DNA from 2 places in the Enterococcus sp. AMC2644 genome. Region 2 is predicted to be linked to the other one. Evidence: predicted binding sites of a transcription regulator. Region 2 holds the regulator's gene; the other holds the start of a gene.
What was found. The regulator CtsR, encoded in region 2, represses protease genes until heat stress. The targets are predictions, from matches to a motif close to TTGGTCAAAAAAGGTCAAANA.
Positions count from the first base shown of each region.

Region 1: clpB (ATP-dependent chaperone ClpB) is a predicted target of CtsR. The motif match lies at 6,786-6,806, and genes of this name have one in related genera.

Region 1 is NZ_CM177095.1:165,966-181,568, forward strand. It holds gene AC4BC5_RS00860 (adenine deaminase C-terminal domain-containing protein) at 1-194, opposite strand, end outside; gene AC4BC5_RS00865 (ABC transporter substrate-binding protein) at 207-1,280, opposite strand; gene AC4BC5_RS00870 (ABC transporter ATP-binding protein) at 1,288-2,316, opposite strand; gene AC4BC5_RS00875 (ABC transporter permease) at 2,330-3,109, opposite strand; gene AC4BC5_RS00880 (ABC transporter permease) at 3,102-3,935, opposite strand; gene clpB (ATP-dependent chaperone ClpB) at 4,123-6,726, opposite strand; gene AC4BC5_RS00890 (hypothetical protein) at 7,250-7,612, opposite strand; gene AC4BC5_RS00895 (hypothetical protein) at 7,725-7,964, opposite strand; gene AC4BC5_RS00900 (glycine zipper domain-containing protein) at 8,582-8,755, opposite strand; gene AC4BC5_RS00905 (transglutaminase-like domain-containing protein) at 8,821-9,423, opposite strand; gene AC4BC5_RS00910 (lysylphosphatidylglycerol synthase transmembrane domain-containing protein) at 9,426-10,460, opposite strand; gene AC4BC5_RS00915 (DUF1294 domain-containing protein) at 10,470-10,739, opposite strand; gene AC4BC5_RS00920 (diacylglycerol/lipid kinase family protein) at 10,877-11,785, opposite strand; gene pepT (peptidase T) at 11,837-13,066, opposite strand; gene AC4BC5_RS00930 (Nif3-like dinuclear metal center hexameric protein) at 13,082-14,203, opposite strand; gene AC4BC5_RS00935 (tRNA (adenine(22)-N(1))-methyltransferase) at 14,200-14,898, opposite strand; gene AC4BC5_RS00940 (LptM family lipoprotein) at 14,972-15,391, opposite strand; gene dnaI (primosomal protein DnaI) at 15,404-15,603, opposite strand, start outside.
Region 2 is NZ_CM177095.1:1,327,749-1,343,351, reverse strand. It holds gene priA (primosomal protein N') at 1-445, shown strand, start outside; gene def (peptide deformylase) at 461-952, shown strand; gene fmt (methionyl-tRNA formyltransferase) at 945-1,886, shown strand; gene rsmB (16S rRNA (cytosine(967)-C(5))-methyltransferase RsmB) at 1,888-3,237, shown strand; gene AC4BC5_RS06530 (Stp1/IreP family PP2C-type Ser/Thr phosphatase) at 3,251-3,994, shown strand; gene pknB (Stk1 family PASTA domain-containing Ser/Thr kinase) at 3,987-6,200, shown strand; gene AC4BC5_RS06520 (CtsR family transcriptional regulator) at 6,326-6,793, shown strand; gene AC4BC5_RS06515 (ATP-dependent Clp protease ATP-binding subunit) at 6,799-9,279, shown strand; gene AC4BC5_RS06510 (LLM class flavin-dependent oxidoreductase) at 9,417-10,469, shown strand; gene AC4BC5_RS06505 (helix-turn-helix domain-containing protein) at 10,804-11,793, opposite strand; gene AC4BC5_RS06500 (NAD(P)/FAD-dependent oxidoreductase) at 12,633-13,640, opposite strand; gene AC4BC5_RS06495 (ABC transporter substrate-binding protein) at 13,654-14,667, opposite strand; gene AC4BC5_RS06490 (ABC transporter ATP-binding protein) at 14,684-15,442, opposite strand; gene AC4BC5_RS06485 (FecCD family ABC transporter permease) at 15,445-15,603, opposite strand, start outside.

The DNA of each region.
Region 1 (15,603 bases), 1.2 Mb from region 2:
TGCATGTGAATATCAATTAAGCCGGGAATCAAATATTGATTCTCGGCTTCAATCGTTTTTGCAGAAAGATTGTCTATGTCGGCAGCACTGATATAATAAAATTTGTTCCCTTTGATGGCAACATTTTGTTTTACAAAGCTTCGAGTCGGTGTTTGAAAGACCCAAGCATTTTTAATAATCACATCTGCGTTCATTGTATCCCTCTTTTAATTATTCATTGTACGGTTCCATTGGTCTACCCAAGAACCCATATTTTCATTAATTAGTTTGAAATCTACTGGTTGTGCACGGTCAGCAACAGCACCATATGTTTTATTTTCTGCTTCTTCATCAGTTAATTCAACGTCTTTGTTTACTGGACCTTCATTTAAAGATAGAGCTTTCGCTTTTTGAGATTCTGCGCTGATACGGTGGTCAACAAACTTTAAAGCCAATTCTTTATTTTTTGTGTCTTTTGGAATATTTACTGTATTAAAGTTTGCATATGTGCCTGATTCAGGGACAACATATGTGACATCTGCTGCAGCCCCTTTAATGATATCAACAGCAAAATCTGCTACAACAGCAACTGAAATTTCACCTGATTGGAACATATTTGCTAAATCAGATGATTTTGAATAGGTTTTAACTACATTTGGTTTCAACTCTTTCAACGCTTCAAAAGCTTTCTCACCATTATCTGCTGTAATATCTTGTTTTGCATAATCACTTGCTACATATAACATTAATGGACCAGCTGTTACAGTAATATCAGGAATTGAAATTTGACCTTTTAAATCGTCACTCCATAAGTCTTCCCAACTAGTAATCTCATGCCCAACTTTTTCTTTATCGTAGACGATACCGATACTATTTACAGCAATTGGTACACCTGAACCACTTTCAAAAACTGCTTTTGCACTATCTGTTAGATTTGCTAGATTTGGTACATCCGCTTCCGTAACTTCTAGGAACATATCGTCTTGATTACCTTCTGTTGAGTTATTTTGTGCTAACTCAATCACATCGACACCTGCATTTGGATTATTTTTCAATTTTGTAAAACGATCTGCGCTGTTTCCAACTTCCAAAGTAATCTTTGCATCATTAGCTTTTTCAAATGGTGCCATGATATCTTGCTTCACAATATCTTCACTCAAACCAAATGTAGAGACAACTAATGCGTTACTGCCTGAGCTTTCGCTGCCTTTTGATTCTTGTGTTTTGGCTGCTTCACTGTTTCCGCAAGCTCCTAAAATTAATCCCGATACTAATAATAAACCGAACATGTACTTTTTCATTGTGTTCTCACCTTTCTAAAATAACTAATTTTTCAGCTGGGAAGTTTAATTGAATTTCTTCGCCAGTTTGGTAAACTTGTTGATCGCTACCATTGACTAACAGCATGCCTAATTCAGTTGCTACCTCATATTGGTGGCTTTTTCCTAAAAATGTACGGACAACAACGGTCCCAGTAACTGCACCATCATTGACAATTTGGATATCTTCGGGACGAATAGTTGCAACTGCTTTTTCAGCAGTTGCCTTTGAAATCGTGGAGGAAAGAATAATATTATTTTTTGTTTGATAACCTGTTGCTGTTTTAACCACATCAAAGAAATTTTCAAAACCAATAAATTGGGCAACAAATTGCGTTTTGGGTAAACGATAAATATTTTCTGGCGTATCATATTGCTCAATCACACCATTATTCATAATTGCTACTTTATCAGAAATCGAAAAACATTCCTCTTGATCATGGGTAACAAATACTGTTGTAATACCTAATTGTTGTTGAATTCGTTTAATTTCAATCCGCATAGCTACCCGTAATTTAGCATCTAAATTTGATAGTGGTTCATCCAATAATAATAATTTTGGCTCAATAATTAATGCACGCGCCAAAGCAACACGTTGACGTTGCCCTCCGGATAATTGTTTAGGATAGCGATCTCCTAGATTTTCTAAACCACAGATTGCTAACATTTCAGCAACACGTTTTTCGATGACTTCTTTACTCTCTTTGCGTAGCTTCAAACCAAAACCAACATTTTCAGCAATTGTTAGATGGGGAAATAATGCATAGCTTTGAAAAACCATTCCAAAATTACGCTTATGAACAGGTACTTTTGTTAGATTGTCATTATCTAAAATAAACTCTCCATCGTTTGGTTTGATTAAACCAGCAATCACTCGTAAAGTCGTGGTTTTACCACAACCACTTGGACCCAATAAAGAAACAAGTTCACCTTTTTCCATCGAAATATTCATTTCTTCCAAAATATTTTGTTTTCCGTCATAACTGACACGAATATCTTTTAGTTCAACAAATGACACGTTTTTCTCTCCTTTACGCAATAGACGCTAAGCCTAGCGTTTTTTCAATCAGATACATCAAGCCGATGGTCAATAACATCAACATCACTGAAATTGCCGAAACGGTTGGATCATAATTGTATTCCATATAACTTAATAAAGACGTTGGTAACATTGTCACCCCTGGACCGGATAAAAACATTGATACAGGTACATTGTTAAATGAATTAACAAATGCCAACATAAAGGCCGCAAAAATACCTGAAGAAACGTTTGGCAACACAATTTGCATAAATGCTCTAAAACGTGTACATCCCAATGTCCAAGCTACTTCTTCAATCGAATAATCCAATTGATCCATACTTGAGCCTACGACACGAATAATATACGGTAAACTAATTAAAAAGTGGCCAATCAATAGCCCTTGAAAGACTGGCAAACCCAGTGCAACCACAATAAATTGGAAAAGTGTATAGCCGACAACAATTCCCGGAATAACAGTAGGTGATAAGAAGAAACTCTTAATCAAGTTTTTCCCTTTTACTGTGTATCTCGCTAATGCATAAGAAGCAGGAACACCGACTAATAACGCCAAAATAGTTGCAAGCAAGCCAACAATCAAACTTAACTTAAAACTCTCTAACATGGTTTCTGAGCGCAGTGCATTGCCATACCAATCCAAAGTAAATCCCTTAATAGGAAATTGAATCGCTGCAGCTGTTCCAAATGATGTTACAACGATTAGTAATAGTGGTAGAAATAAAAAGGCAAAAACCAAAATCGCAATAATTGTCATTCCTTTTTGTTTACGCATGATTCATTTCTCTCCTATCCATTCGACTAGCAATCACATTTAAGCCTTTCATTACAATTAATGTTGTAACAATCATAATCAAAGCAATAATTGCCACTGCATTCCAATCACCAAGTGTCGATGCTTTTTGGTAAAGGAAAGTTGCTAATAACATTTTTTGATTTCCTCCAAGCAATTGTGGTGTTGTATAAGCTGTTAACGTTCCAGTAAAAACTAAAATACTCCCAACAATTGCACCCGGAATTGATAATGGGAGTACAATTTTGATAAAAGCAATAAAAGGAGACGCACCTAATGTTTCAGCAGCTTCTAACATTTCGCCTTCAATATTTTCCATCACGCCGACAAGTGTCATTATCATAGTAGGTAAAAATAAGTAAACAGAACCAATAATAATCGCAAACTCTGTATAAAGTAAGCTTAGCGGTTGATTGATTACACCTACTGATAATAAAAAGTTATTAATAACACCATTTTTACCTAAAATATTAATCCAAGCAAAACTTCGAATAACTGAATTGGTCAATAACGGAAACAAAGTCATTGCCATTAAAATTCCACGCCATTTTTTCTGCAAACCAGCGATAAAATAAGCAGTGGGTATTCCTAAAACTAACGAAATAATGGTCACAATTCCTGACACGCGAATTGTTCTCCAGAAAATTCCACGGTTGTATTCATCTTGAAAGAAGGCGATATAATTACCAATACCTCCATTATCCGGAAGAAAAGTTGGAAAGATACTCGCAATCAAAGGAATCATCAAGAAAAATACTAGAAGAATAATCCCTGGTAATAAAATCATATATGGAATATTTTTTTTCATTGTTACACTCCTCTTTGTTTTCAGCACAGAAAGATTATACGGGATGCATACATAGCTTTCAATAAAAAAACATAAAAAACACATATTTAAACATAAAATGTTCGTGTTTTGGCTTTTGATTTTATTTTTGTCTTATTATTCTTCGTAAAAAAAGCTGAGACTCTTAAAAAGAAATCTCAGCTTTTTCTTATTCTTCAATTGGGGCATTTTGAAAGACTAATTGATCATTTAACAAGCTAATCGTGACATTTGTTTTTGGCAAGACACGTCCAGAAACAATTTCTTTCGCAAGAGGTGTTTCTACTTCGCGCGTAATAAATCGACGTAACGGACGGGCGCCATAAGCTGGTTCATACGCTTGTTCTGCAATCCAAGATTTTGCATCATCAGAAATGCTCAAATAAATTTCTTGATTAACTAAGCGTTTAGCTAATTGGGCAACCACTTTATCAACAATGCCTTTCACGTTTTCAAGACTTAGTGGTGTAAATAAGATTGTATCATCAATCCGATTTAAAAACTCAGGTTTAAAATGTCCTTTTAGAATGGCCATCACTTGTTCTTCTACATTTTCTGGAATCGTCCCATCGGCTGTTACACCTTCAAGTAACAACTGTGAACCAATATTACTTGTCATAATTAAAACTGTATTTTTAAAGTCCACCACTCGTCCTTTAGAATCTGTCAAGCGCCCATCATCCAGAACTTGTAATAAAATATTAAACACATCCGGATGGGCTTTCTCAATTTCGTCCAATAAAATAATGGTATAGGGGTTACGACGAACCGCTTCAGTTAGTTGTCCTCCTTCTTCAAAACCAACATATCCTGGAGGTGCTCCAACCAAACGAGACACAGAATGTTTTTCCATGTACTCACTCATATCAATACGTACCATATGATCTTCTGAATCAAATAGGTTTTCAGCCAAAGCTTTTGCTAATTCTGTTTTACCAACACCAGTTGGACCTAGGAATAAGAATGAGCCTAATGGACGATTTGGATCTTGCAAGCCAGCTCGTGAACGAATAACCGCATCACTGACTGCATTCACTGCTTCATCTTGTCCAATCACACGTTGATGAAGGGTTTCATTTAACTTCATTAATTTTTCGCGTTCACCTTCGACAAGTTTAGTGACAGGAATGCCTGTTAATCGGCCAACAACTGTCGCAATCTCATTTTCAGTCACTGATTCTTGAACCATACGTAAATGATCGGTTGTATCTTTATTTTCCAATTGTTTTAATTCACGCTCTAATTGGGGAATTGTTCCATGACGTAAGACTGCTGCTCGTTCTAAGTCATAATTATTTTCAGCATCTTCTAATTCATGCTTTGCGCGATCGATTTCAGCACGTTTATTGGAAATTTCATTGACTTCTTCTTTTTCAGTTTCCCATTGCATCTTCATCGCATTTGCTTCTTCACGTAATTCTGCTAATTCTTCTTGGAGAGAAGCTAAACGTTTTTTCGATGCATCATCAGTTTCTTTTTTCAGCGCCGCTTCTTCAATTTCTAATTGCATAAGACGACGTGTTACTTGATCTAGTTCCGTTGGCATAGAATTCATTTCAACACGAATCGTGGCGCATGCTTCATCGACCAAGTCAATGGCTTTGTCGGGTAGAAAACGATCGGTAATATAGCGATCAGATAATGTTGCTGCAGCGACTAACGCATTATCATGAATGTTTACACTATGATGGATTTCAAAACGTTCTTTCAACCCACGTAAAATAGAAATGGTATCTTCCACAGTTGGTTCTTTTACCAACACTTTTTGGAAACGACGTTCTAACGCTTTGTCTTTTTCCATATATTGACGATATTCATCTAAGGTAGTAGCACCAATTGTGTGCAATTCTCCACGCGCCAACATAGGTTTTAATAAATTACCTGCATCCATACTGCCTTCTGTTTTACCAGCACCAACAATATTATGAATTTCATCGATGAATAAAATAATACGTCCATCTGATTTCTTCACTTCTTGTAAGACAGCTTTTAATCGTTCTTCAAATTCACCACGGAATTTTGCACCCGCAATCAATGCGCCCATATCTAATGAGAAAATGGTTTTATCTTTTAAGTTTTCAGGGACATCTTTACGAACGATACGTTGAGCTAAACCTTCAACAATAGCCGTCTTACCAACACCTGGTTCACCAATTAATACTGGATTATTTTTTGTTTTACGTGACAAAATACGTATGACATCACGAATTTCTTCATCACGACCAATAATTGGATCCATTTTGCCATTTTTTACTTGTTGCACTAAGTCAACACCATATTTTTCTAATGCTTTGTATTGCTCTTCTTGATTTTGTGAGGTCACTCGATCCCCTCCTCGCATATCTTCTATATTTTTACGTAATTCTTTTTCATTGATTCCTTGTTTGGTTAAATATTTTGTTAGTCGATAATTTTTTAATTTCATTAAAGCAAGTAATACAATTTCCGTTGATAAAAATTCATCTTGAAAAGATTCTCTTAATTTATCCGCTTCATTTAATAAATTGTATAAATTTTGACTCATACTTTGCCCGTATTGAACATTTCCGCCTTCAATACTTGGATATTCATCTAAGGCACGATCAACTTCCATTTCAAAAGCATCCACGTCAATCCCTGCATCTGTATAAAAATTTCTTGCAAAATGATTTGGTTGTAAAAAGATTTTCCATAAATGGGCTATATCGATTTCTTGATGATGACGAGTCACTGCAATTTGTTGAGCTTCTGCAATTGTACCTTGAAGAGTCGTCGTCATTTTCTCTATATTCATATTATTTCCTCCCATCATTTGACTAAGGCTTATCGCCTTACAAGAATGATTATACGACTATGGTCAGTAAAGGTCAAAAAATAACCCTTCAAAGTCAAAAAAATTTTATTGTCATTTTAAACTTAACAAAAAAACTTAGATCTACGTTAGTAGCCTAAGCTTTTTAATAGAGTAGCCAACAAGGTTTGATAAAATACTTGCTATTGTTTAATCGTTTAGTCGCCTACTTTCTCATAAAATTGCTTGCTTCTCTTTAATCTTTACTAGAACTTAAATAGACACCTAGAAAATTTTACTTTTTAGTTTCTGCTTCTAGTCCTTCATTAATTTGACTGGACTTTTTCAGCGTGTATAAAACCTACTACCTACCTCATCTCAATGGTTTCATAAACCCATAAAAAATGGCCCTTGCCTCTTTTATTTTTTTAAGATACCTTCGAAGTAACCTCTCCTAATTGCGTTATATTAAACCATTGGATACCAAAGAACCTTGCACTTTTATATAACATTTTGCAGCTCTATATTACTTAGGAAATTGGTTTTTAATTCTATCAGTATAAGCGGCTTTTTTTGTGTAGAGCTTAAATGAAATATGGAAAATGCCACATGCCATTAACAAAATTCCGTACATCAGATTCCCTTGCCAAAAGACGTATGTATTGAATATAGCAATTAATAATAACGCTACTAAAAAGCAAAGAATCATCCGAATAATTAAACCTTTCGCTTTGATTGTGTTAAAGTAGGCGATCCACTTTCCTTCATCCATATGTTGAACCCATCTTTTTATGTGGAAAAACAACATTAATAATAAAACAGAAACTAATACGGCCAAATAGATAGATACTAGCACAGTGATAAATAAGCCCAAAATATCTAAAATCAAATAGACATCTCCTTGCATTTTTACTTTTTTCAAAGTCTAACATAGAATAACTTTTGTCTCAATTAAAAGAACACTAATCATCTTTTAAAACAAGATAATCAGCGTTCTTTTTTCATTTTTTATTTAACCATTTTACACTGAAGAAAAAGGAGGAAATACTTAAAACGAAACTCCCTAGTAAACAATTAAAACCTAATTTGAGTATAAAAAGATCTGCATCTTGCCATTTTGCAAGATCAAAATTAGTTGTCCCCACTTGTTTTACAGCTTTCGATACCATAACAAATAGAATAATTGAACCAATCATTAATAAAATCGAAGCGAATTGTAACAGATGATTAATTTTTTTCATGGACTTTCTCTCCTTTGAAAAACAACTTAGAAAACGCTTTATTTCATTCTAGCATATCACTCGCTATACAACCAAAATTGCTACTTCTCTTATCAAAATACAAGACAATCCTAATCAAACATTCGCATTAAAATAAATAAAAGGAGGAAATCCCCTGTCAACAATTTATGATTTCACAGTAAAAGATTAATCAAGGAATGATTTTTCATTACGTACCAAAAAAAGGCCTGTTTATCGTAAACACTGCAACAAAATATGAGTTCACTAAGCAATACAAATCCTTAGAAAAATTATACAAGGAACTCACTGAACAACCTTTGGATCAATGGTTACGAAAAATAAACCCATAGATAAAGGAAAAGGTGCGCAAGTTTTCATTGAGAAAATGCACACTGTTCATCCAGATGTTGAAAAGGACTTTTTTAGATGTACAAAGAAGATAAGAACCATGATTTCTTTATCTAAAGTACTACGCAGAAAGAACTGTCAAAAATCTCTTTAATTAGGATAAGCAAAGGCACTCGCACTTTCCTCATTTAATACTAACATAATTGGCGGATACTTCATTAAAGCCAAAAAAAGATAGAAAGCTAGAAACAGCTCTCTATCATTTCCTCTTATTTTTCTTTCTTTTTCTGACTATCTAATCCAGAACCAATGGCAACACCAATCGCTACTCCTAAAGCAATCCCTAAAGCCAAATTATCAAATAATAAACCAAATACGACACCAAAAGCGGGACCTAATGCGACACCTAGAGCTGTATAATTTACATCTTCTTTTTTCTTCATATTCGCCACTCCCTTTGGTTTTCTCAATTTAAGCCTAACAAAAATTGAACGTCCTGGCAATTATTTTAAATAATTTCAGGTAAATCATTCAGATACATTTCACAAGCATTCGTAGCCTTAGACAGAGTTATCATTGTTTGTCTGTTTGGTTTCACATAAATAGTTGGATACGTGTATTCATCCTCTTCCGAATTAGGAACAAACGCCAATTTTTCTACTTCCCCATCAAAATCTGCTTGAATCCCTTCTTTATTTCCACGCGCATCTAATTTTACCCACCTTTTTTGGCAAGATAAATACACTGCATTGAGCGCATGTATACAATACCTTCCTTCTTCCTTATCAAATAAAAGTAAACGTTGGTAGCAGAATCCTGTGGGAATTTTTTCTTTCCTTAAAATAGCTGCTAGTAAATTTGCTTTTGCATAACAAATTCCATGACCAACTTGTAATACCTCTAGTGAAGTTTTAGTGATTTCGCCTTGCTGAATATCCCAAGAATGAGCAATTCTATCTCGAACAAAAATGAATGCTTTGCGAATCTTTTCTATTTCTGTATCGCCTAACAAAAATAGCTTTTCTGTCAGTCCTTCAATTTCCTTTGAATAAATCAACAGTTCTGGTAAATCCTCTACATAAGCAGCTAACTCATCTACTTCAACATTCATTTCTATTCACCTTTCTCTGCTTTCAACTCTTCTAATTCATTTGAGATAGCATTCTTACGATCAACTAATACGCCAACAAATCCTAGTAGAAATGGTAAAACATACGACGCAAAACGATAGAGTAACATAGATGATACTGCATCGACAGTTCCCACTAAGGGGCTAAATAAAAAGAGATAAACAAACTCAAATGCCCCAATCCCCGCTGGCGAAGGAAGAACCCCGGCTAAAACAAGCGTAAAACTAATCAAAGAGAAAACCAATAAAAAATCAATATTGGGATGATTATCCACTAAACAAACATAAGGAATAATATACCACATACTCAATTTTAATAAATTTAACAAATAAATCTTAATAAGCGCTGTGCGATCTTTTAAAACAGAAGAAACAGTTTCTCGTAAAGAATATATTTGAATATTACATCGATCGACAAAATCACGCATTTTTTTCGTTTTTAAGAAACGATGGCATACCATGACAAAACCAACTTGTAATTTTAAACTTATCGAAATAACTAAAAAGAACAAGATAATTACACCCGTCATGATCATCCCCAACAAAATTAACGGAATCATTTTAGGTGCATGTTCATAAAATAAGGAAAATTGAATAATCAACGCAAAGATGGCATAGGTTAAAATAGCACCCTTGTACATAATCATATGTAATGCTGCAACACCCATTCCCTGCGAAATTTTTAATTCTTTACGATTGTAGTAATTGACTTCTGAAATTAATGTTCCCATTCCAAATGTAATCACTCGATAAAATGCGACATGAAAGGCTGTGAGCATGCCATCAAAAATACGAAATTTTTTGGAAAAACCTGTCACAATTGAACGAATGGACCAGCCTTCAAAAAATTGATACATGACCCCTAAAATGATAACACCAACTAAAACTATTGGTGAGGTTTCTTTTAACTCCGCAAGTATGTCGGATAAAGAATTTTTAATTAAATAAAACATAATTCCAAAAATTAGTAGTAATGCTAAGATATTTAGGATAAATTTAGCTTTTGCATTTATTTTCATTTTATTCTCCTAACTGACAAAGAACAAGAAACCATCAAAAATCACACCAACTAAAAAGCAAATTAAAAATTTAGGTTTACGAGTTTTATGATGAAAAAGAGTACGTGCAAGTAGACCGCCTAAGCCGCCACCGACAATCCCGAACAACAAAATATTTGCTTCTGGTACACGCCATCGTTTTTTTCTTGCTTGCTGTTTATCGTATCTCATTAAACAAAATACATATACATTGACCAGTATTAAGTAAAGCCATACTGGATGTTGAATTATTTCTGACATATAAACCTCCATAACTATAGGATACAGTACAATGAAAATTTATCAATAGAAAAGCAGACAATTCTGTAGTGACCAAAAAAATGTTAGATTTTTGGTCTAACTTTTGGAGGATTACTACATTCGTGTCTGCTTTTTCTTTATTTAGTTGTAGGTGTAAATACCGCTAATTTTTGATGAATAGCTTCCAATTCTACAGGTAAATCATCTGTCGGATCGCCATCGGTTCGCGTAACGATTTTTTTCTCATTAATCAATGGTTTTAGCAAAGCTTTTTTTGCTGAAAAGTAGATTACTCCAGGTATTTTATGAAATTCTCCTTTAAAAATCCGTGGAATATTATAAATAAAACGGAAAAATTGCAGCTTTGGAATAATCGTTATGTGTAATTGACCATCGTCAGGTGTTGCAGAGGCGTCAAATTGAGTAAAGCCGCCAACTGAATTTGTCATGGTAATTGTCACTAAATGAGCTTTGCCTTGCCAAAAATCATCCTCTGTCTGGATGGATAGTGGGTATTTTCGGCGTTTGAACAAGATACGGAAAAACCGTTTTGTAAATGCCAATGGACCATATTTTTGTTTTTCTTCCTGACTAACTTTCGATGCCGTATCTGCTAAAATACCAACTGTCATAGTTGAAATCATCACATCATCATTAACTGTCGCATAATCAATTTTGCGTGTGTGTTGATTAATTATCACGTTAAATGCTTCTTCTTGTTCTAACGGAATAGCCAATACACGAGCCAAATTGTTAACTGTCCCACCCGGAATTAAACCTATTTGGTATCGTTCAATCGTTTCTTGGAACATTCGAACTACATGATGAACAGTACCATCACCGCCAATAACTACGAGTGTGTCGATTTGATGGTCGGTTGCTTTTTGAAGGATTTTCTTTTCATCAACATCTGGATTGGTTACTTGAAAAATAATTTTTTCAACATTTTCGTTATTTTTTGTGAAGGTTTTGAAGCTTTCGGCAATTTGTTCCCCTTCATTTTTACCAGATGTATCATTGTAAATAACCATAATTCTCATCTTCATCACTCCTAAAAAAAGATAGTAAAGTTCAGTTCGACTTTACTATCTTTCTTGTTATTTTGCAACTAATTCAGCAATTTTTACAATAACATCGGTTGCTTTTTCCATAGCTTGTAAAGAAACATATTCAAAGCGACCATGCATATTTTCGCCACCAGCAAAGATATTAGGTGTAGGAATTCCCATATATGAGATTTTTGAGCCATCTGTTCCACCACGTACAGGTTCAATGATTGGTTGAATGGCTAATTCGTGCATTGCTTTTTCTGCAACGTCGATAATACTCATATCTTTTTCAATAATTTCTTTCATATTGTAGTATTGATCATACATATGAACAGCTACCCGTTCTTGATCGAATTGGTGATTAATTTTTTCTTGAATTTCTGTAATTAAATTTTTGCGGGCTTCAAATTTTTCACGGTTGTGATCACGAATGATGTAACTCATTTTCGCTTCTTCTACAGAACCAGATAATCCCATCAAATGGAAGAATCCTTCATAACCATCTGTTTTTTCTGGAACTTCATCAGCTGGTAATTGATTTTGAAAATCAATGGCTAATTGCAACGCATTAATCATAGTATCTTTGGCTGTACCTGGATGCACATTTTTACCGTAAAAGGTAATATCTGCTTGCGCTGCATTAAAGGTTTCATATTGTAATTCACCTACAGGACCACCATCCATTGTATATGCAAATTTAACTTTAAAATCATCTACGTCAAATTTATCAGCCCCAACGCCAATTTCTTCATCCGGACCAAACGCCACTTTAATTTCACCATGCGGAATCGATGGATTGGCTAATAAAATTTCCATTGCTGTCATAATTTCAGCGATTCCGGCTTTGTCGTCAGCACCTAATAAAGTAGAGCCATCGGTCGTAATTAATGTTTGGCCTGCATAATTTTTCAAATTAGGAAAATCTGTCGTTGTTAATACATACTTTCCATCTTTGTCTAGTGGAATATCAGAAGAACCATCATAATTTTCAACAAGTTTTGGATTTACATTTACTGCATTAAAATCAGCCGTATCCATATGAGCAATAAAACCAATGGCAGGAACTTCTTTATCAATGTTTGCTGGTAAAGTTGCTACTACAAAACCATTTTTTTCATTGTAATGAACATCAGTTAGACCTAATTCTGCTAACTCATCTTTCAGCGTATGAGCAAAAGCAATTTGCGTTGCTGTTGAAGGGGTCGTTGTGCTTTCTGGATTGGAACGTGTTTCTGTTTTTACATAACGTAAAAAACGTGGTAATAAATTTTCGTACATCTGACATTACTCCTCTTATCTAAATTGAAATGGATTGGTATTTGTTTCAGATGGAATAAATTCAATATCCCATTGCTGTTCTTTTTTCCATTCTTCCATTTTTTCTATGAATTTTGGTACACAGACAACTTCAATGTTATGACCGGGATCAATAACTGTCAACCCATTTGTTTGCATATCATGTGCTGTATGATAATATACATCTCCTGTAATATAAACATCCGCACCAGCTTTTAATGCATCGTTATAGAAATTCCCACCTGAACCACCGCAAATCGCAATTGTTTGAATCATTTTTTTCGGTTGTTGCGGTTCAATCAATCGTAACCCATCTAATTGAAAAGTTTCTTTTACTTTTTGCGTAAAATCAGTGATTGTCATCGGTTTTGCTAGTTTTCCGACACGTCCTACCCCGAACGTTTGCGGAGGGTTGTCTAAGGTTAAAATATCATAAGCAGGTTCCTCGTAAGGGTGAACAGCAAACATTGCTGCTAATACTTGCTCTTGAATCGTCTCAGGATAAAGCACTTCAATGCGGGCTTCTTGGACTTGCTCAGCTTTATTTGCTGTACCAATTGCTGGCTTGGCTGCTTCAGTTGGCGTAAAACGTCCTGTACCAACCAATGAATAACTTGTATGATGATAATTGCCTTGCATTCCTGCTCCAGCATCACCTAAAGCTTGACGCATCATCGCACCTAATGAAACAGGAACATAAACAACTAATTTTTTAAACTGAACTTCATGCGTTTTTTTCAAATAATTTGTCACTTGAATATCCAACATTTCGCAAAACCAATCGTTTAGTCCATCTTCGATAATATCCATATTTGTATGTGCTGCATACACAGAAATGTTATGACGCAACAAGTCAATATACATCTTTGTTTGCAAATCATCTTCAGTCAAACGCTGAATTGGTCGAAATATTGGTGGATGTTTTGCTATAATCAAGTCAATTTTCTTTTCGATGGCTTCTTCCACAACTTCTGGACGAACATCTAAGGTCATCATCACACGTTGGATATCACGATCTAATGAGCCAATATGTAACCCTACTGGATCCCCGTCTTCTGCTAACCATAATGGACAATATTCTTCCAAACGATGAATAAAGTCTTTAGCTGAAAGGCTCATACTAAAACCTCCTTAATCCAGTCGAGTTGTGTTTTTATTTCTGCAACTTTTTCTAAAGGCTTTTCCTCAGCTTTTTCTAGCTGAGCTAAAACACGTTCTTTCGCAGTTGCTTCACGTTGCCATTTTTGAATAAACACGTCATTTTTTTCCTTTAATAGTTGTGGGCCAAAAAATAATTCTTGCTCAGTATAAGATATAGCTTTCTGTTTTTCAGCAACAATAATTTCATAAGTTTTTTTATTTTCTTCTAAAATTTCTTCTTCAATAATCGTATACCCATTCTCAACTAGCCATTCACGCAACGTTTTTTCACCAACGTTTGGTTGTAAAATTAGTCGTTCACTACCATTAATACGACCATGCTGTTGCCCTGCTTCTAAAATAGAACGGATTAACGTGCCGCCCATCCCTGCAATGGTAATCGCACTAATTTTATCATCAGCTTTAATTGCGTCTAAGCCATCAGCTAAACGGACAACGATACGTTCTGTTAATCCACTTTTACGAACTTGTTTTTCTGCAGATTGAAAAGGACCTTTTACGACTTCCCCTGCAACGGCAAACGTGATTTTATTTTTTAACATTAAGGCAACTGGTAAATACGCATGATCTGAACCAATATCTGCTAAACGAGCATCTTGGGGCACATACGAACCAACACGTGCTAAACGTTGTGATAATTCTTGTTCATTCATTTATTTTCCTCTTTTCTCAAGAAAAATTCTCTTAAAAGTGGTGACTTACCACGTTCAAGAGAATATTCAATCTTTAGGGTAATAAGGTAATATTTTCAATCGAATTTCCAACAACTTGTGGCGGAATCGATGCTGTAGTTGCTGGAAGTCCGTTTAATGTTACTTTCACTTTACTTCCTTTACGCCAGGCACGCCAATAAGAAATATCGTCAGTATCTATATTTATCCCTACACCCATTTCTGTAAATGTCGGAACAATCTTTTCTGGATCCTCAACTGCTTCGACATTTTCTAAAAATAATAAGACATTTTTATCATCTAATGCTGATTCTTCTAAATTTTCCGTTAATGTTCCGATAAAAATCGTTTTTGATTCCATCACTTCATCACTCTGTGTACTTTCTTGTAATTTAGGTGTGTCATTTTTTATGCCACAGCCTGATACAAAAACTATGCTTAAGACTAGCAGACTACCGAGTAGCCATTTTTTCATTTTGTTTCACCTCTATTGATTTCGTCGATTACGTCCGTTCATCCCAATTTCTTTGGTCAAATAACGGATACGCTCCATGATGCGTTTAGCTTTTAACGGCTCCTCTTCGCCACGTTGCGTAACAGACAAGTGTTTTTCTAATTCGAGCATTGTAAAATTAGAGGTAAAAAATGTTGGAAGTTGTTCTTGCATTCGATATTGCAAAATAACGC
Region 2 (15,603 bases):
TCGTGCTGGTCGTGCTGAAAAAACAGGTGAGGTAATCATTCAGACATTCAACCCCGATCATCATGCAATTGTATTAGCACAAGCACAAGATTACGAACACTTTTATCAAAAAGAAATGCAGCTGCGCCATCAGAGTGGGTATCCACCGTATTATTTTACAGTTAAAATTTCTTGCAGTCATCTTGAGGAACAAGTTGTTGCCAAAAAAATGTTTCAAATTGCCCAACAAGTTAAACAAACATTGAGTCCGCAGAGTATCTTATTAGGTCCCATTCCAAGCGGCGTGGCACGAGTAAAAAATCGTTATCACTATCAGTTAATTATCAAATATAAACATGAACCGTTGCTACAAGGCTTATTACGTGAAATCTTGGAAGAGAGTCAAAAAGATCAGCGTAAAAATCTTTATGTATCCATTGACAATGAACCACTTAATTTTATTTAAACTAAAGGAGAAATTATGCGATATCCTATTATTATTAACCCTGATGAAAAGCTCCGTCAACCATGTGAACCTATTACGGTGGTGACTGATGAGTTAGTGCAGTTATTAGAAGATATGTATGAAACGATGTTGGCCCATGATGGAATTGGTATTGCTGCACCACAAATTGGTAAAAATATCCAAGTTGCGGTAGTAGAAGTTGAAGAAGGCGAATTATTTGAACTGATTAATCCAGAAATCATCGAAGCAAAAGGTAGTGATATCGACGTAGAAGGCTGTCTGAGTATTCCACATGTTTATGGAACAGTGAAACGTGCTGAGGAAGTTACTGTTCGCTACTATGACCGTGAAGGAATTGAAATGGAAGTTCAAGCGTTTGGCTATTTAGCACGTGCATTTCAGCATGAAATTGATCATTTGAATGGTAAATTATTTATTGATAATATGATTGACCGCATTCCAGAAGAAGAATTAGAAGCTTATGTAGAGGAGCATGACCATGACTAAAATTGTATTTATGGGAACCCCCCAATTTTCAGTACCCATCTTAGAAGGTCTTGTTGACCAAGAGTATGAGGTTGTTGCAGTTGTTACCCAACCAGATCGCCCTGTTGGACGAAAAAAGATCATTACCCCTACTCCTGTAAAAGAAGCAGCAGTTCGTCTAGGCATTCCTGTTTTACAACCTGAAAAAATTTCGGGTTCTCCGGAAATGGAAAAAATCGGCGAATTACAACCTGATTTGATTGTTACGGCAGCATTTGGCCAGTTTTTACCCGAACGTTTATTACAAATTCCTACACATGGAGCGATTAATGTTCATGCATCATTATTGCCAAAATACCGTGGGGGAGCACCTGTGCATTATTCGATTATGAATGGTGAAAAAGAAACCGGTGTAACTATTATGGAAATGATTAAAAAAATGGATGCAGGTGGTATCTATTCTCAAGCAAGTCTGCCAATTACTCGTCAAGATGATGTTGGCATGATGTTTGATAAATTAAGCTTATTGGGAAAAGAATTGTTATTAGCTACCTTACCAAAAATTTTAGATGGAACTTTAAAACCAACGCCTCAAGAGGAAGAGCAAGTAACATTTTCGCCTAATATTACCCGTGAACAAGAAGCTATTGATTGGCATAAAACTGCTGAAGAAATTGACTGTCAAGTGCGTGGTATGCGTCCGTGGCCGATTGCTTTTACAATGTATGAGGGCCAACGGTGGAAATTATGGGCAGTTACCCCGCTTGATGAGACTACCACGGCTGAACCAGGAACGATTATTCAGCGTAGTAAAAAAGAACTATGGATTGCTTGTGGAAATCATTCGGTATTAGCCATTGATGAATTACAGCCAGCTGGTAAAGGAAAGCAAGTGATTAGTGCCTTTTTAAATGGTAGTGGGCAGCAAGTCGCAATTGGGCAACAGGTGAATTAATATGAAAAATAAAGTCAAAAAGACCGTCCGCTTTGTGGCATTGGATGCTTTAGAGCGTGTACAAAAAGGCGGAGCATATTCAAATCTATTACTGCGTGATTGTATCAATAAAGGACAATTAAATGAAAAAGATAGTCGTTTACTAACTGAATTAGTGTATGGAACCATTAGTCGTCAATTATTACTTTCCTTTTATCTACATCCATTTATTGCTAAGGCGAAAAAGGTAGATGATTGGGTGAAATTATTATTACAGCTTTCTTTGTATCAATTGCTTTACTTAGATAAAGTTCCCAGTCACGCAGTCTTAAATGAAGCAGTGGAAATTGCAAAAGTTCGTGGGAATGTTGGGATTGGAAAGTTTGTAAATGGTGTATTACGGAATATCCAACGTCAAGGAGTACCTGAACTTGCAACGATTAAAAATCCTTTAGACCGTTTGGCAACAGAAATCAGTATGCCTAAATGGTTGGTCGAAAAACTAGTCAAAGAAATTGGGGAAGAAAACACACGCCAGTTAGGTTTATCTTTATTTGAATCCAGCCACGTGAGTTGTCGTGTCGACACGCGTAAAATAACCCGTCAAGCAGCTATACAAATATTGATTGAAGAAGGTATTGAAGCAAAAGCAAGCGATATTTCACCTTATGGTATAATTGCTGCCAAAGGTTTTATTGCAGGTAGCCGATTATTTAAAGAAGGCTTGTTAACCGTTCAAGATGAAAGTTCAATGTTGGTAGCACCAGCGTTACAAATCGAGCCAAATCACCAAGTGTTAGATGCATGTGCTGCCCCAGGTGGAAAAACGACACATATTGCTACCTTTTTAGAAGCAAAAAAAGGTGGTGCTGTTACTTCATTAGATATTCATCGACATAAGGTGGCTTTAATTGAAGAAAATGCAGAACGTCTGCATGTTTCGGAGGTTGTTCATGCGTTAGAACTCGATGCACGTCAAGTTGCGGAGGAATTTCCTTCTGAAACATTTGACCGCATTTTAGTAGATGCTCCTTGTTCGGGCTTAGGGCTAATGCGTCGGAAACCAGATATTAAATACAATAAAAAACCAGCTGATTTTGAAAAGTTGCCTGAGATTCAACTGGCAATTTTAGAGAGCGTGGCACCTACTTTGAAATCTAATGGAATGTTGGTTTATAGTACATGTACGTTTGCACCCGAAGAAAATCAAGCAGTCGTTAACCAGTTCTTACAAAAGCATTCAGAATTCACTTTAGTTGATGTTTCAGTGAATGATGTGTTACAACCAAGTATCGAAAACCAGATGCTGACAATTTATCCGCACCAATATATGACAGATGGATTTTTTATCAGCTGTTTACGTAAAAAATGATGAGGTGAAAAATATGGAGATTCGTTATAAAAGTGATGTGGGAAAAAGGCGTAATACTAATCAAGATTACGCTGCCGTATTTACCAATCAAAAAGGATATACGTTAGCATTATTAGCAGATGGCATGGGTGGACACCAAGCGGGTGATGTTGCCAGTCATGATACGGTCGAAGAAATTGGTAACAAATGGCAAGCCTCAGATATTTCAGACAGTGAAAAAGCCGCACAATGGTTAATTCAATATATTCAAGTAGAAAATGAAACTATTTATCAGCGTGGCCAAGCTACTCCCGAATTAAGCGGGATGGGCACTACCTTGGAAGCGGTAATCATTTTAGATGACCAATTTACCTTGGCACACGTAGGGGATAGCCGCACCTACTTAATACGAGGAAATGAGCTAATTCAATTAACAGAAGACCATTCTCTGGTAAATGCCTTGGTAAAATCAGGGGAAATTACTGAGGAAATGGCAGCTAATCACCCACGTAGAAATGTGGTAACTCGTTCAGTAGGTATGCCGGGAATAGTCGAAGTAGATGTGGCTACGCACTTTATTGCTGAAAATGATTATTTAATATTATGTTCTGATGGTTTGACCAATATGGTTAGTGAAGAATTAATTTATGAATATGTTACAACTAGCAATTGTTTAGATGAAGCAATTGAACGTTTAATCGATGCTGCAAATGCGCATGGTGGTGTGGATAATATTACGGTATTATTGATAGACCTTGGAGGTGTCAGCCATGATTGAGACGGGAAAAAAATTAAGTGGGCGCTATTTGATTTTAGGTAGTATCGGCAGCGGTGGAATGGCGAATGTTTTTTTAGCGCGTGATTTGATCTTAGATCGAGAAGTAGCTATCAAAGTCTTACGTTACGACTTTCGAGAGGACACGGATGCTATTCGTCGTTTTCAAAGAGAAGCATTAGCTGCAACCGAACTTGTGCATCCCAATATTGTCTCTGTCTATGATGTTGGTGAAGAAGATAATATGCAATACTTAGTAATGGAATATGTTAGAGGGATGGATTTAAAACGTTATATCCAAACGCGATATCCAATCCCTTATCCAGAGACTATTGATATTATGCAACAAATTCTTTCGGCAGTTGCTTTGGCACATCAACATCGTATTATTCATCGTGATTTAAAACCACAAAATATTTTAATTAATGAAGATGGTGTGGTTAAGATTGCTGATTTTGGAATTGCGATTGCTTTATCAGAGACATCAATTACACAAACCAATACAATGCTTGGTTCCGTTCATTATCTATCACCTGAACAAGCACGTGGTAGTATGGCAACAAATCAATCCGATATTTATGCCATTGGGATTATTTTATATGAGATGTTAACTGGTCGAGTACCCTTTGATGGTGAATCTGCAGTAACGATTGCCTTAAAACATTTTCAAGATGAAATCCCATCTATTCGTATTTACGATAAAGACGTTCCACAATCTCTTGAAAATATTGTCTTAAAAGCAACTGCCAAAGAGCAAAGTGATCGTTATAAAGAAGCCGATGAAATGCGTCAGGATATTGAAACGGCACTTTCTCCAGATCGCTTAAATGAACCATTATGGGAACCACATGCAATGTTAGAAGAAACAAAAATTTTAACACCGATTGCAGAAGATACGCCAATGCCAGATTCCTTCAAAGAGATGCCAACTGCTAAACAAGCCACACCAGAGCCTGAGCTTCAAAAGCCTGTGAAGAAAAAGAAAAAAAGAAAATTGTGGTTGCTTTTACCTATCTTACTCTTTTGTGCACTAGCAGGTTTAGCGTATTATTTAGTATTTGGTGGTGGTCGGAATCAAGTAACGATTCCAGAAGTTGCCGGTCTAACAGAAGCTGCTGCTCGAGAAACTTTGCATGATGCTGGAATTGAGGTTGCCACGGAAACTAAAGAATTTCCGAGTAATGAAATCCCTGAAAATCATGTGGTGAAGACTGATCCCGAAGAAGGGGCGATTATTAAACGTACGAAAGAAGTTCTCCTTTACATTAGTACGGGCAGTAAAAAAGTTGAAATGAAAGATTATGTTGGTCAAAATAAAGACAAAGTTATCGAAGAATTGAAAACACTTGGTTTTGATGAGAGCAAAATAAAAATCGAAGAGGTTTACGATAACGATACACCAGCTAATGAAGTTATGGAGCAAACACCATCAGAAGGGGTAGAGGTGGATCCTCAAGAAGCTGAAGTTGAATTAACGGTTAGTAAAGGGGCAGAACCTGTTATAATGCCCAATTTATACGGTTATGTGGAACGCGATGCTCATGCTGAGTTGACTAACTATGGTTTAGGCAATAATTCAGTAACGATTGTTGAAGAATTTAGTGACATGAGTCCAGGTTTGGTGATTAAACAAACGCCAGCAGCAAACACAGAAATTATTCCTGGAGATACTGAAATTACCTTAACGATTAGTAAAGGCCCAGAAAATATTAAGATGCCTAATTTAATTGGTTATACGGAAGCAGATGCGCGTAGTGAATTGGATACGTATGGTTTAGGAAGTAATTCTGTGCGTATTAGTGAAGTGTATAGTAACAATGATGAGGGAACCATTGTCAAACAATCCCCAAAAGCTGGTTCAGATATTTCGCCAGGGGATACAACGATTACGTTAGAAATTAGTAAGGGTTCCGAAAAAATTGATTTACCAGATGTTTCCGATATGTCTGAGTCAGCTGCAAAATCCTTATTAGAACGTCAAGGCTTCTCTGTATCAACAACAGAAGAATCCAGTGACTCAGTAGAAAAAGGAAAAGTTATCTCAACGAATCCGGAGGCAGGAACATCCGTAGACAAGGGTGAAACAATTCAGCTAATCATTTCTAGAGGACAAGAAGATGGTGATTCTTCTAATTCATCACCAGAAGATAGTGAGACTATATCTTCTGATAACACATCAAATACAGCCACATCAGTAACTGAAGATTAAGATAAAGGATAGAGCGAAGTTTAAACTTTTGCTTTATCCTTTTTCTTTAAAGTCCTTCTTCTTTTCAAACTTCTGAAAATTCGCTATAATTAAGGTCAATATTAGTCAAGGGAGGTCGCGTTTAAATGGGTCATCAAAATACTTCTGATTTAATCGAAGCATATTTGAAGAAGATTCTTGAAGAAAGTGAAATGATAGAAATTCGTCGTGCAGAGATGGCAGATTTATTTAACTGTGTACCTTCGCAAATCAATTATGTCATCAATACTCGTTTTACCATTCAACGAGGTTATGCTGTTGAAAGTAAACGTGGTGGTGGAGGCTATATTCGAATTGAGAAAATTCAAATTGCGAATTATCATCATTTTTTAGAACAAGTAAATCAATTATTTGATAAAACAATTTCTGAAAAAGATGCGGTATCAATTATCCAGAAGTTATATGAAGAAGGTATTCTGTCAAAACGAGAAGGTAATTTATTATTAACAACAATTAGTAAAGCAGTCTTAGGGAAATCAGATGAGGAAAATATAATTCGTGCTTCAATTATGCATGGGATTTTAGAACGATTAAGTTATGAAGATAAGGAGTGAGTGCGATGGATGAACTATTTACACAACGAGCAAAAGCGGTGCTTGCCATTGCTCAAGAAGAAGCAAAATACTTTAAACATCAGTCTGTAGGTTCAGAGCATATTTTATTAGCGTTGATTATCGAGCAAGATGGTATTGCTGGAAAAACATTGCGTGAAATGCGTGTAAATGAAAATGATATTCGGGAAGAAATTGAACATTTGACTGGTTATGGTTCAATGAAGGAATATCCAACAGGTGGCTTTTTACCCTACTCGCCACGAGCAAGACAAATTTTTGCTTATGCAGGCGATGAAGCCAAACGTTTAGGTGCCCAACAAATTGGAACGGAACACTTGCTATTAGGATTGTTACGTGATGAAGAAATTTTAGCTTCACGGATTATGTTGAATTTAGGAATGAGTTTGGCAAAAATGCGTCAATTGTTGAAGAAAAAAATGGGTGTACAATCAAAAAGCAATACAAGTCGTCGACGCCCACAACAACGTCAACAGCCCCAACAAGAAGGAACGCCAACGTTGGATTCATTGGCTCGTGATTTAACGAAATTAGCCCGTGAGCAACGCCTAGATCCTGTTGTTGGACGTAGCAAAGAAGTGAAACGTTTAATTCAAATTTTAAGTCGTCGTACTAAAAATAATCCTGTTTTAGTAGGTGAACCAGGTGTTGGTAAAACAGCCATTGCGGAAGGTTTGGCTCAAAAAATTGTTAATGCTGAAGTGCCAAAAGACATGCAACAAAAGCGTCTGATGATGCTAGACATGGGCGCTTTAGTCGCAGGAACCAAATACCGTGGTGAATTTGAAGATCGCATGAAAAAAATTATTGATGAAATTTATCAAGATGGTCAAATTATTCTCTTTATCGATGAGTTGCATACCTTAATTGGTGCCGGTGGGGCAGAAGGGGCAATTGATGCATCGAACATTTTAAAACCAGCCCTAGCTCGTGGTGAATTACAAACTATTGGAGCAACCACATTAAATGAATATCAAAAATATATTGAAAAAGACTCCGCTCTTGAACGTCGTTTTGCTCGAGTACAAGTTGATGAGCCAACACCAGAAGAAGCCGAAGAAATTCTAAGAGGCTTACGTCCTCGTTATGAAGAACATCATGGTGTTGAAATTACGGATGATGCCTTACATGCAGCTGTTCAACTATCCGTTCGTTACATTAATTCTCGTCAATTACCCGATAAAGCAATTGATTTAATGGATGAATCAGCCGCAAAAGTTCGCTTGGACAAGGCAGATGAAGTATCAGAAGCTGCATTATTACAAGAAGAATTGATGAAATTAGCTGAAGAAAAAGAAGCAGCTATTCGTCAACAAGACTTTGAAACAGCAGCGCGTTTGCGTCAACGTGAAAAAGAAGTTAGTCAAAACTTGGCTGAAGTGACGTTTGTTGAAGTTAAGGAAGCAACAGGGTACGAAAACAGTGTAACAGCAGAAGATGTAGCAGCTGTTGTCTCACAATGGACAGGTGTTCCATTACAACAAATGGAGAAAAAAGAAAGTGAACGTTTGTTAGATTTGGAAAAAATCCTACATCAACGTGTCGTTGGTCAAGATGAAGCAGTACAAGCTGTTTCTCGCTCCATACGTCGTGCACGTAGTGGTTTGAAAGATCCTAATCGTCCAATCGGTTCATTCATGTTCTTAGGCCCAACAGGTGTCGGTAAAACTGAATTAGCGAAGGCATTAGCTGAAGCAATGTTTGGCAGTGAAGACGCACTGATTCGCGTAGATATGTCAGAGTTTATGGAAAAATATAGTACGAGTCGCTTAATTGGTTCGCCTCCAGGTTATGTAGGTTATGATGAAGGTGGACAATTAACTGAAAAAGTTCGTTCTAAACCATATTCTGTTATTTTACTAGATGAAGTTGAGAAAGCTCATCCAGATGTCTTTAATATTTTGTTACAAGTATTAGATGACGGACACTTAACCGATTCTAAAGGCCGTCGTGTTGATTTTAGAAATACCATTTTAATTATGACGTCTAATATTGGAGCAACAGAATTGCGTGAAGAGAAAAATGTGGGCTTTAATGTGGTAGATGCTTCTAAAGACTATACTTCGATGCAAAAACGTATCTTAGAGGCCTTAAAGAAAGCTTATCGACCAGAGTTTTTAAATCGTATTGATGAAACAGTTGTGTTCCGTTCATTAGATAAGAATGAAATTCATGAAATTGTGAAAATCATGAGTCATTCAATTATTAAACGTTTGGCAGAACAAGACATTCAATTGAAAATTACACCCGCTGCATTAGATGTAATTGGGAAAGCTGGTTTTGATCCAGAATACGGCGCTCGTCCAATCCGACGTGCATTACAAAAAGAAGTAGAGGATCGTTTGAGTGAAGCCTTACTTTCTGGGCAAATTCATTTAGGCAACCAAGTAACAATTGGTGCATCTAAAGGAACAATTACATTAAATGTAAAAGAACCAAAAACTGACAAAGTTTTACAACAAGTATAAAAATAGCACTCTCTCATTTTATAGGATGAGAGAGTTTTTTTATGGAATAATAAACTTACATTTAGTAAGCTTATTTGTTGGTTTTCGTTAAAAATTAGGTATAGTTAGAGTAAGACAAAAATAAAGGGGATAATTTTATGATAACGAATGAAAAAACAGTTCTATTTGGTTTAGATACATTTGGTGATGTTGCCTATCATGATGTAACCAAAGAGCCATTAAGCTATGCTGAGTCATTACGAATGATTGTGGAAGAAGGTAAACTAGCAGATCAATTAGGGATAGATGTGATTGCTTTAGGGGAGCATCATCGGAAAGAATACTCAATTTCTAGTCCAGATACAGTACTTGCTGCTTTAGCAGTCACTACGAAAAATATTATTTTGGGAACAGGTGTAACTGTCTTAAGCTCAGACGATCCAGTACGAGTATTTGAACGTTTTGCGACAGTTGATGCATTGTCCAATGGGCGTGCGCAAATTATGTTAGGACGGGGCTCATTTACAGAATCTTTTCCATTGTTTGGGTATGATTTAAATGATTACAATGAATTATTTGAAGAAAAAATCGCTTTATTTAATGAACTGTTAACAGGGGAACCTGTTACTTGGGAAGGACAGCTGACGCAATCATTAAATAATATACAACTATATCCAAAAACAGAAAAACGTTTAGATGTTCAAGTCGGTGTCGGTGGTTCCCCAGACTCGATTATTCGCGCAGCTAAATATGGCTTTCCAGTCATGCTAGCAATTATTGGTGGTGAACCAGCACGTTTCCGTCCGTATATTAATTTATACCAACAAGCAGCAAAACAGTTTGGTCAACCTAATCATCCAGTAGGTATGCACTCACATGGGGTGATTGCTGATACAGACGAAGAAGCTCAAGAGATTGCTTGGCAATACTTGAAAAAATCAATGGACCAAATTGGTTCTGAGCGTGGTTGGGCACCAATGACTCGTGAACGATTTGCGTTTGAAATTTCAGAAGGTTCATATTATGTAGGGAGTCCTGAAACAGTAGCACAAAAAATTGCTCATATGATTCAAACAGTGGGAGTTAGTCGTTTTGACCTAGTTTATGGTGCTGGAGGACAATTACAAAAAGATCGTTTCCGTACTATTCAGTTATATGGTGAAAAAGTTGTTCCAAGAGTCAAAGAATTACTTGGAAAACAGAAAAAGTAGCAACCTAGGCAATATCTTGGTATCTCCGAGGTGTTTACTTCTTTTGAATTATTGGTAAAACAACATTTACATCTTTTTTAGCTGAGAAATATCGGTAAATGATAGGTAGTTACGGAGTGATTACTTAGGATGGGAGTAGGTCGCTATTTTGTTTCGAGAACAAGATAGCGGCTTATTTTATTGAACGTAACTAAAAAATGACCTCTAAATGTTTAGAGGTCAAGTTGTAGAGAAAAGTGAAAGTTAGGATAGTGTTCTTTTTCTACACTAAAATAGTATCATGCTGAATTTCGTTCGTACATTACACGAATTTAATTTTTTTTGTCAAGTTTTTTTATTCTTCTGAAACCATTAACCCGCGTTCTAAAAAGTAATATTTTTCTAAAACACCTTGATACAACATTGGTAATTCAGGATGTTTCGTTAATAAGTCATTGTATTGTGGCAATAACAAACGAAAACTTTGAGTCAAACGTTGGGCTTCTTTTGAAATAGGAATTGGTGGGAAATACAAGGTTCCATTAAATAAAGAGCAACAACAATGTATACGATGAATTTGTTGAAGGACTTCAGTAAAATAAATTGAATCCAGTGTTGTATGCGCATATAGAGCAAAGGAAAGCATTTCGGACATTTCTTTTTTCATCCAGAGCGGTTCTAGACCGATTAATTGGCGCCATAGAAAAGCACTGCCCCGTTCATTCAATTGAAAGGATGGTTGATAATAAGCAGTCATAGGTGGTTGCCAAGTATCTAACCAAAGTGGACGATGGGTACAAAGCTCTTTGTAGCGATACCACCAATCGATTGGTGAAGAGTGAAAAGGCGGATCGGCAATTAATGAGACAAAAAAAGTTAACCAACGAATTTGCATTTCGTCTCCTTTAAGAGCTGGCAAGTGCATAAAAGATAACTGCAGATGGTAATCTTGTAACACCGGCTCTAACTGTCGTACACGGCGCTGAAAGGTGGCTGAGCTGATATGCATTTCTTGTTGTAGCTGAGTTGCAGAGCGATAAGGATGGTATAGGATTTTTAATAACAGCTGAAAAGATTCGCTCCGATGCAATAAGGTACTAAAAAAGAGTGGCGCATGTTCTTTGCCATAGATTCCATGAATCGCATCTTTTTTTATATAAAAGCCAATCCCTGTTGAACGATTATACGGATCTTGTTGCCAATCTTGTAAAGCACGTTTAATAACTCCAGGTTTTTTGTTTAATTGTAACGCTAAAGCTGTTAACGGATACGGATTTTTTTCTTGTAAACAACTAAAAACTTGATAGATTAATTGATCGGGTTTTTCTAACAATAATTTAAACATCTAATCACCTCATTGCAAAAATATCACAAGATACTCTGCAGACAAAAATTCCTTAAAAGCCAAAAACCACTCTTAAGTAGTCAAAACTACTCTTAATCAGTCATAATTTGCTTAATTCGCTACTTTTAGGTCAGAAAAGAAGGAAATTATAGTCAATAAGAGCTAATTTCCCTTATTAAGAGCTAATATTAAGTAGTTAGTTTTTAGCCATTCATTCTATAAATACGAAGATACCGCGGTTTTTTCTTTTTTTCTTAGATTTCATAATGAGTAAAATTTCCTCATAATAAACATGCTAATTCAAAGAAAAAAGCACTTTTGATCGTTTAATCAAAAGTGCTTTTAAAGCTTAATGTGAGACAAAATCGGTTTTTCTTGTCTAGAAAGTGAATATTTTTAGGAAGAAAGTTTTGAAAAAGAGATAAACAACGAGAAAACTAAAAAAGGCCACCAAACCAATCCTAACAAGTAGTATCTTAGCAAATAGGCAACCCTGCACTTTTAATTGCTGTCATAGCATTTACAGATATCGGTATTCTTCTTGAGACAGTATAATAAAAAAATGGAAGTAGCAGCTGTTTATCAGTATTTCAAATGAGAAGTCAATAGAGAGGATAGCTATATTCTTATAAGGTTAGTTCTAAAGAGTACACTATTTTTTTCGGGGGTGTGCCTTGAGTGGAATGCAACAGGAATGATTATAATGATGGAAAAATTATTAAAAAAACAGAATTCGGAACTTTTATTTATCCCCGAATTCTGTTGAGTTACATATAAATTGGCTTATATACGTGATTAAGTTCCAATTAAAGTAATAACTAAAAAATATTTGAATGTTGTTAATCAATTAAGGCTTGATTTAAGTCATCAAATTTTTCATTATGAGAAGAAACCATCCCATGACCATAACTTTCTGGATCAAGGTATTGCTTGATTTGGTTCACGCTGAGTGCAGCTTCTTGAAAGGCACCCGCTAACAAGTAGACTTTCCCTTTTGAAAATTGAATATCGCCAGCTGCAAAACAACCAGGAATATTGGTAATCGTTGGTTCCTCACAAGACAGATAAAAATCTTGTTCACGATGAAATTCAAAGGCAAGCTTATCTAAGAATGAGCTGTCACGATCATGTCCATGTTGCACAAGGAGATGATCAGCACTTAACGTCGCATGGTCGTCTAGCAATAATTCCATGCGTTTGTCGATACCTTGACGGATTGCGCGAATATCACTAGCCAGGATGATTTTTCCACCGTTTTCTTTAAAGGAAGTAACGGAGGCCTCATGTGCTTTGAGTTTTTCACCGCGATAGATAATTGTCACACTATCTGTAAATTTTAAGCATTCATTTGCATAATCGACTGCACCGTCTCCGCCACCAGAAACCACCATATGCGTATCTTTTAAAATACGGTAGTCTGGAAAGGCGTAATAGACATGTTCTTGAACTGCCGTATCAATCGGAGCAGTTAGTTTTTTGGGTGAGACAATTCCGCCACCAATTGCAAATAATACAGTACGACAAGGATGAATCCGACCTTGTTCATCTTCTACATAAAAGACGTTATCTTCTTTAGTAATTTCGACAGCTTTAGAACTTGTATAAAAGTTTGCGTGAAACGTTTGGGCTTGTTGGATTAAGTTGGTACGAACATCAATCCCACGTGTTGCGGGTAGCGCACCAACATCCCAAACGAATTTTTCTGGATAAAAATTGATTTTTCCACCTAACTCATCTTGTGCTTCAAGTACTGTTACAGTCAGATCACGAAGACCTGCATAAAAGGCAGCATACAATCCAGCTGGACCGCCACCAATAATCACCACATCCACTATTGCTTGTGTCATCGAATCCCTCTTTCTATTTTTCACCATACATTTCGTCAATTAGTAATTCCATTCCTGCGAGTGATTGATAGCCGTAACCAAACATGTAGTTATAATCAACAGAATATACTTGTTTGTTTTTGATTGCTTTCATACTTGATAGTTTTTCATTATTTAAAACGGCATCCACCATGTCATTTTTCTTTGTACCAGCTGTCGTTGTCGTCCAATCGGGAACAATTAGCACATCTGGGTCGGTTTCAATTAATGTTTCTAAAGAAACATCACCTTGCACATCACGCAATACATTATCTAAACCAATCATATCGAACATCGAGTTAAAGAAACTTTCGCCATATGCTGGATAAGTAGATATTTCATTTGGGTCAGTCATAAACAAGATGACAAAGCTTTGATCATTACCAACTTCTTTGACACGATCTTTTAAGTGTTGCTCACGTTCTTTTAAGTCGGCTTTAAAACTTTCGGCAGCAGGTTCGACATCAAAGATTTTTCCTAAGTTATCAATGTCATTATAAACAGATTCAAATGTTGCATCTTGGGTAGAAGTTTCTTGAACATAAGTCGGGATACCCATTTCGTTGATTGAGTCAACGGTTCCGTTTCCCCATTCAGCATTATCAAATAAACCACCACGACCAAAAATCAAATCAGGATCAACACTTAATGCCGTTTCTTTATTAATATACCCATCCGATAAATGATTTAACTCATCAAAGTCAGCTTTTACATCAGGGTCATCCATACCAAATACCGCACCCACGCCAGCAATCTGATCTTTTAAACCTAAGTGTAATAATAGTTCTGCTGCAGGGCGAGTATTTGCCAATACACGTTCAGGCGCTTTGTCAAAAACTTGATCTTTTTCAGTCCATTCCATCCCGCCTTCTACTTTTGTAACGTTTTTGATTGTTAATGGATAGTTACTGTCTGTTGAGCTTGTGCTAGCTGTAGTATCGTTTGTGTTGCCACAGCCACTTAAAGTAAAAATAAAGGCTGCTGCTAAAAGAGTTACTGTTTTTTTCATCTAAGTTCCACCTATTCTAAATATAATAATGAAATGCTAAATGTTCTGTAATCGGGTTGCGATAAACAACACAGCGAATCCCGTAAAGTTCTTCAATCAATGCTTCTGTAAAAATTTCTTCTGGTGTACCTGCAGTGATAATTTCCCCATTTTTCATAGCAAAGACATAATCGCAATAAGCCGCCGCCAAATCTAAATCATGCAAAGCAGCTAAAACACCAATATTGAGGTTTTTAACACTTTCCATTAACTCTAATTGATAACGAATATCTAAATGATTCGTTGGTTCATCTAAAATTAAAAATTCCGGTTGCTGTGCCAAAGCACGTGCTAAGATGACGCGTTGTTTTTCACCACCAGAAAGGGAAAGAAAACTCTCATCACGATAATCTGTCAATCCCATTTCGTGTAAAGCTTTTTCAACAATCGCATAATCTTCTTGAGAGTCCGTTTCTAATAAACGCTTATGAGGTGTTCGTCCCAATAAGACCATTTGGAAAACGGTAAAATCAAAACTTAGCTCATTAAATTGTCCTACGACACTAAGTTTTTGTGCAACTTTTTTGGCAGAGGTATGCAATAAATCCATATTGTTATAGACAATTTTTCCTGTTTCAGGGATTAAGCCTTTATAAATTGTTTTTAACAACGTTGATTTTCCACTACCATTTGCACCAATAATACCGACAAATTGATTTGTTTCCATAGAAAGAGAGAGCTGCTGAATAATATCTTTTTTCCCTAATTTGACTGACAAATTTTCTATCTCTAACATCTCTAACCTCCAAAACGATATTCTTTTTTAAGAATAATATAGATAAAAATAGGTGCACCAATAATTGCTGTTAAAATCCCAATTGGTAAATCCGTATTTGGCAATAAAACACGTGATAATAAGTCAGTCCAAACTAAAAATAGCGCACCCACAAAACCAGA